Regions from separate parts of the Paeniglutamicibacter sp. genome, predicted to be linked through region 1. Evidence: riboswitches for the same ligand, from Rfam matches in the RefSeq annotation. Region 1 holds a riboswitch; the other holds the start of a gene.
The links. A riboswitch is a leader RNA that binds a small molecule or an ion and turns the genes downstream of it on or off. The one in region 1 is predicted to bind thiamine pyrophosphate.
Positions count from the first base shown of each region.

Region 2: it holds a riboswitch for thiamine pyrophosphate, as region 1 does, so the genes downstream of both, thiC (phosphomethylpyrimidine synthase ThiC) here and thiM (hydroxyethylthiazole kinase) in region 1, are expected to answer to the same signal.

Region 1 is NZ_JBKKAP010000179.1:18,512-21,917, forward strand. Features, by position in the region: gene thiD (bifunctional hydroxymethylpyrimidine kinase/phosphomethylpyrimidine kinase) at 1-219, opposite strand, end outside; gene thiE (thiamine phosphate synthase) at 216-875, opposite strand; gene thiM (hydroxyethylthiazole kinase) at 875-1,693, opposite strand; TPP riboswitch at 1,685-1,785, opposite strand; gene ACLQ7E_RS20930 (aldehyde dehydrogenase family protein) at 1,913-3,376, shown strand.
Region 2 is NZ_JBKKAP010000107.1:6,720-10,125, forward strand. Features, by position in the region: gene thiC (phosphomethylpyrimidine synthase ThiC) at 1-1,566, opposite strand, end outside; TPP riboswitch at 1,579-1,686, opposite strand; gene rplS (50S ribosomal protein L19) at 2,213-2,572, shown strand; gene lepB (signal peptidase I) at 2,633-3,322, shown strand.

The sequences.
Region 1 (3,406 bases):
AACCGCGCGCAATTGCTGTGTCAGGAATCCGGCCGGCGGCACGTGGACGCTGCGCACCCCGCGGGTGTTTTGCGCGGTCAGCGCGCTGATGGCTGCCATGCCGTAGCCGCCGGCCGCGGCAATGGATTTGAGGTCGGCCTGGATCCCGGCGCCCCCGGAGGGGTCGGATCCGGCGATGGACAGGATGTTCTTCACGGTGCTGGTGTTCGGGGTGTTCATGGCTTGGTGCCCTCCCAGAGGCTGCGTAGGTTCGTGGCTGCGGCGCGCGGATCCTCCGCGGCGCAGATGGCGCGGACCACCGCGACGCCGGCGGCCCCGGTGCGGGCCAGCGGGGCCACATCCGCGGCGTCGATCCCGCCGATGGCGATCACCGGCAGGCCGCTGAGTCCCACGGCGCGGGCCAGGCCCGCGTGTCCCAGCGGTTCGGGGTGGTCCTTCTTGGTCGGGGTGGCGTGCACGGCGCCGACCCCCAGGTAGTCGATGGTGCCCGGGGAGCTGGACTGCAGCCGGTTTGCCGCCTCGATCTGCGCATCGGTGGCGGCGCTGAGCCCCAGCACGGCGTCGGGCCCGATGAGCCCACGCACCAGGGATGCGGGCAGGTCGGATTGGCCGATGTGCACCCCCTGCACGTCGGCCCCGGCCGCGCGGGCGGCCAGGAACACGTCGACGCGGTCGTTGACCAGCAGCTGCGCGCGGCCGGCGGTGTGCCGGGCGCAGCCCAGGACGATGTCCAGGAAGTGCGCCGCCGCCAGGTCCTTGCAGCGCAGCTGCACCGTCGTGATTCCGCCGTCCACCGCCGCCTTCACGATCTCGGCCAACGGGCGGCCGGCGGTCGAGGCCGAGTCGGCCACGAGGTAGATTCCGGAGGTCGGCATCAGGAAAGCACCGCCGCTTGGGCCAGGTCGGCCGGGGCGAGCGAGTACAGCGAGTCCAGGAAGTCCACGGCGAAGCTTCCCGGCCCGTGGCTCACCGCGGCGGCGCGTTCTGCAGCCACGGAGTAGAAGGCGTGCGCGGCAACCGTGGCCACCAGCGGGTCGGGTCCGGTGGACAGGAAGGCGGCGCAGATCGCGCCCAGCGCGCACCCGCCGCCGGTGATGCGGGTCAACATCGCACTGCCGCCGTGCACGTGCACCGTGCGCACCCCGTCGGTGACCAGGTCCGCTTCCCCGGAGACCGCGACGACGGCGCCGCTGCGCCTGGCCAGCGCCATGGCGGCGTCGGTTGCAGCGGCAACCGAATCGGTGGATTCGACCCCGCGCCCGCCCTCAGAGGCCCCTGCAAGCGCCAGGATCTCCGAGGCGTTGCCGCGGATCACGGTGGGTCCGGCGGCCGCAAATTCACGGGCCAGCGAGGTGCGCACGCGCAACGACCCGACCGCCACGGGGTCCAGCACCCAGGGCGTCGAGGCGGCGCCGGCGGCGGCAACAGCCTCGCGCATGCCCGCTGCCTGCTCGGTGTTCGGGGTGCCAAGGTTCACCAGCAGCCCCGCCGCGATCGCGGCAAAGTCACCTGCCTCCCCTGGCACGTCGACCATGGCGGGGGAGCCCCCGGCGGCCAGCAACACGTTGGCAGTGAAGTTGGTGACCACGGCGTTGGTCAGGCACTGGACAAGGGGTGTGGAGGCGCGCAGGGCGCCCAGGGCATCGGCGAGCTCGCCGGGTGTTACAAGTCTTGAAGGCGCCATGGATTCCATGAGCAACATCCCTCCGCTAGTACGAACTAGATCAGGTTCTACGGGTTTCATCTCAGCCGGTCGCGTGCGCGCCGACACCCCGTGTCACTATGCGCGAGCCTATCCCACCGGGCGCCGGGGCGGGCAAGTCGATGTCGCCACGCGGAGCCCGCGCGCCCCGGCCCCCCCGCAAGGCGTGGCGGCCTGTTGCCGATGCCACACTGGCCGTAGGCTCAGGACATGGGCACATCCGACACTTCACATAAATCCGCAGCGCCTCGCGAGTCGACGGCGTTGAACGAGCTCGAGCTGCCCGAAGTGGTGCCCGAACTGCCGGAGAACATCGTGGAGATCGTCGCCTCGATGCACGACGTGGTGGCCACCCGGCTGGCCCACCCGCGCCGTTTCAGGGCCTCGCAGCTCAAGGCACTCGAGCGCATGCTGGAGGCGCACGAACAGGACTTCATCGATGCACTGGCCGACGACCTGGGCAAGGGTGCGGTCGAGGCGAAGATGACGGAGATCGACATGGTGCGCGCGGAAATCGACCACGCGCAGTTGCACCTCTCCGAGTGGATGGAATCCAAGGCGGTGAAGATCCCGCTCGCCCTGCATCCCGCGGCGGCCAAGATCGAGCCGCAGCCCCTGGGCGTGGTGCTGGTCATCGGTGCCTGGAACTACCCGCTGCAGCTGATCCTCGCCCCGCTGGTCGCGTCCATCGCCGCGGGCAACGTCACGGTGCTCAAGCCCTCGGAGCTGGCCCCGGCGACCTCCGCGGTGCTGGGCCGGCTGGTCCCCAAGTTCCTGGACCACCGGGCGTGCGCCGTCGTCCAGGGCGGGGCATCAACCAGCAAAATCTTGCTGGAACAACACTTTGACCACATCTTTTTCACCGGCGGAGAGCGGGTGGGGAAGATCGTGGCCCGCGCCGCTGCGGAGCATCTGACGCCGGTGACCCTGGAGCTGGGCGGGAAGTCCCCGGCCGTGGTGATGGACGGGACTTCGGTGGCGGTGGCGCGCCGGCTGGCCTTCGGAAAGTTCATGAATTCCGGGCAGACCTGCGTGGCGCCCGACTACGTGCTGGCGGTGGGCGATGCCGCCCGGAACCTGGAAAAGCAGCTCGCCAAGGCGATCACCGGGTTCTATGGCAAGAACCCGCTGGCCAGCCGGGACTACGGCCGCATCGTGAACAAGGCCCACTTCGACAGGTTGGTTTCCTACCTGGAGCACGGCGAGGTCCTCATCGGTGGCGGGTACGACGCCGACACCCTGAAGATCGAGCCCACGGTGATGGCCAACGTGGATCCGGGCTCGCCGCTGATGCGCGAGGAGATCTTCGGCCCGATCCTGCCGATCATCGCGGTGGAAAGCTTCGACGCGGCGGTGCGCTTCATCAATGCGCGCCCCAACCCGCTGGTCGCCTACCTGTTCAGCGAGAACCCCAGGCTGCAGTCCGCGTTCGGGGACCAGGTGCGGGCCGGTGCCATCGTGCACAACGCGCCCAACGTGCACATGGCCGTCCCGGGGCTCCCCTTCGGCGGCGTGGGCGCCTCCGGCATGGGTTCATACCACGGGCGGCATGGGTTCGAGCGGCTCTCGCAGATGCGTGCCGTGATGGGCAAGACCACCGTGGTGGACACGCTCAAGGCGATCTACCCGCCCTACACCTGGGCGAAGTCCAAGCTCATCGACCGCCTCATGTAAATATTCCACAATCCGCATACGCACTTGCGG
Region 2 (3,406 bases), on a different contig from region 1:
CAGCGTCTCGTCGTGGAAGGATTCGGCGGTGACCGGATCCAGCGACAGGGCGAACTGGTCGCGCCAGCGGAATTCGAAGCGCGCCTTGGACAGCGCGTCGTCGCGCTCTGAAGCACCCGGGTGGCCCTTGGCCAGGTCTGCTGCGTGGGCGGCGATCTTGTAGGTGATCACCCCGGTCTTCACGTCGTCCTTGTTCGGCAGACCCAGGTGTTCCTTGGGGGTGACGTAGCAGAGCATTGCGGTGCCGTAGCGGGCGATCTCCGTGGCACCGATGGCCGAGGTGATGTGGTCATAGCCCGGGGCGATGTCGGTGACCAGCGGGCCGAGCGTGTAGAAGGGTGCACCCTTGCACAACTCCTGCTGGCGCTCGACGTTCTCGCGCACCAGGTGGAAGGGGATGTGTCCGGGTCCCTCGACCATGACCTGCACATCGAATTCCCAGGCCCTTGCCGTGAGCTCGGCCAGGGTGTCCAGCTCGGCGAACTGGGCGGCGTCGTTGGCGTCGGCAATCGAACCCGGGCGCAACCCGTCGCCCAGGGAGAACGCCACATCGTACTGGGCGAAGATCTCGCACAGCTCGTCGAAGTGCGTGTACAGGAAGTTCTCCTGGTGGTGGGCCAGGCACCAGCCGGCCATGATGGCCCCGCCGCGCGAGACGATGCCGGTCACCCGGTTGGCCGAGAGCGGCACGTAGCGCAACAGCACCCCTGCGTGGATGGTCATGTAGTCAACGCCCTGCTCGCACTGCTCGATCACGGTGTCGCGGAAGATCTCCCAGGTCAGTGCGTTGGCCTCGCCGTTGACCTTTTCCAGTGCCTGGTAGATCGGCACGGTGCCGATGGGGACCGGGGCGTTGCGGATCAGCCATTCGCGGGTGGTGTGGATGTCATCGCCGGTGGACAGGTCCATCACGGTGTCGGCGCCCCATTGGGTGGCCCACTGCAGCTTGTCCACTTCCTCGGCGATGGAGCTGGTGACAGCCGAGTTGCCGATGTTCGCGTTGATCTTCACCAGGAAGGCCTTGCCGATGATCATCGGCTCGGACTCGGGGTGGTTGATGTTGACCGGGATGATGGCCCGACCCGCAGCTACCTCGCTGCGCACCAGTTCCACGTCGCAGTTCTCGCGCAGGGCAACGAAGCGCATCTCGGGGGTGATGACGCCGGCCCGGGCATAGTGCATCTGCGTGACGCGCTTTCCGGCATGTGCGCGTCGGGGGATTGGACGGCTTCCCTTCCATTCGGCCGATGCCTTGCCGCGGCGGACCGCGGACTTCCCGTCGTCGAGCAGGTTCCTTTCGCGTCCGGCATACGTCTCGGTGTCCGAGCGCTCCTCGATCCATGTGTTGCGGAATGCGGGCAGCCCAACCACCGGGTCGCTTCCAGGGCCTGCCGTGCGGTAGACCTGCAGCGGGGCGTTGTCCTTTCCTCCGGGGGAGGGTTCCAGGGCGATTTCGGTGACCGGGACCCGGATCCCCGAATCGGTGTCCTCGAGGTAGGCCAGGGAATGGGACTTCAGGGACTGTGTCTCGGCTGGCTCCGCAGCGTTTTGGACAGGGCTGTGCATTGAAATGGTGTTGCTCAAGGAGTACTCACTTCCTTCGCCGGCATTACCCGGACAGGTTCAACGGTCGCAAGCTGCGTCAGCTCGATCTCAGCCCCTGCAAGGGCCCCCGTGTGGTCGTAAGTGAAACTATCACATGTTTCAACGCCGCATCGATTGTGACCATGAACACCGGAGCGTTGCACCCGGTTCCGCGTCCCGGATCCAGCCTGATCGGCGCGCGACGGCGAACCGTCATGGCTTCGAGGCCGGTTCCTGCTGATTTCCGGGTTTTTTCGGGAGCCGCGGCCATGTTGGCGGGGGATTTGGGCCCGACTCGCCCCGGTTGGAACGGGGTCGATTCGGCCATGGCATCGACGGGACAGGACAACCAGGGGCCGAATCCCTCTTGCGCATGCCCCCGGCCTTCCCGGGACTTCGCGCCAGGGCCCGGAGTGTGGCAAAATGGATTCTTGGGTCTACTGGGTTCTGCTCCTGCCGCAGGGGGAACGAGTCAACAGTTGGACCTCACCCCGATCCGCAAACGGATCGGGGTACTAAGCTTCGGACCGCCACATCTTTTCCCTCGACGCATTTGTGCGTCTTGCGGAACAATTACGGTCCGTGTCTAAGGTAGGTGACCTGCGGCGTCTGCCTAGGAGATACATTCATGCGTATTCTCGACTCTGTCGACTCAGCTTCGCTGCGTAGCGATGTCCCGGACTTCCGCGCCGGTGACACCGTCAAGGTTCACGTAAACATCATCGAAGGCAAGAACTCCCGTGTCCAGGTCTTCCAGGGCTTCGTCCTTGGTCGCCAGGGTGACGGCGTTCGCGAAACCTTCACCGTTCGCAAGGTCTCCTTCGGCGTCGGCGTAGAGCGTATGTTCCCGGTACACTCCCCGGTCCTGGATAAGGTCGAACTGGTATCTCGCGGCGACGTTCGCCGTGCGAAGCTGTTCTACATGCGCGATCGCCACGGCAAGGCAGCGAAGATCCGCGAAAAGCGCGACTTCCGGCCCTCCAAGTAGCCAGAAAAACGAGAGCCTTCATCCATGCCGCCCATCGGGTGGCGTGGATGGGGATCCATCGTGGATCGATCTACTGAATCGGAACGTTTTTCCGCTTCGACAAAGCGCCGGTCCCCTTCGAGGGGCTGGCGCTTTGTCGTTGGCGCGCTTGCTGCGGCGGCGGTGATCACTCTTGGCGTTCGCGCCACCGTCGTTGACTTCTTTTACATCGGTTCCACTTCCATGGAATCCACATTGAACCCGGGTGAGGGACTGCTGGTGAACCGGCTTGCCTACAAGGATGCCGAGATTCAACGCGGGGATGTAGTCATCTTCGATGGCCGTGGCTCGTTCCTGCCTTACGAGCGACCCAACGCCCTGGATTCACTTGCCTGGGCACTTCGCCTGGCCGGCAGCGACGCGGTGTACGTCAAGCGCGTCATCGGCGTCGGCGGCGACACCGTCAGCTGCTGCGGCCCCGATGGGCGCCTGAGCGTCAATGGCGTCCCCGTCGAAGAGCCCTATGTCTTTGCCGGGGACAAAGCGAGCGACATGGATTTCGATGTGCAGATTCCCGAGGGGCGACTGTGGGTCATGGGGGACCACCGCTCGGTGTCCGAGGACTCGCGTGCACTGTTGGGAGCACCCGGTGGCGGCATGATCGTCACCAAGCGCGTCATTGGCAAGGTGTCCGACGTGATCTGGCCGTTGGACAGCAAACGCCCGATTGAGGGCTCGTCGATATTGAGCGGACTGCCCAACGCCGAGTAACCCGATGCCCGTCCGCGCCTGAATCCGGGAGTGCGCTGGCGCCCAGGGACTTTTTCCCGGCATCCGCACGATTGACGCAAGCCC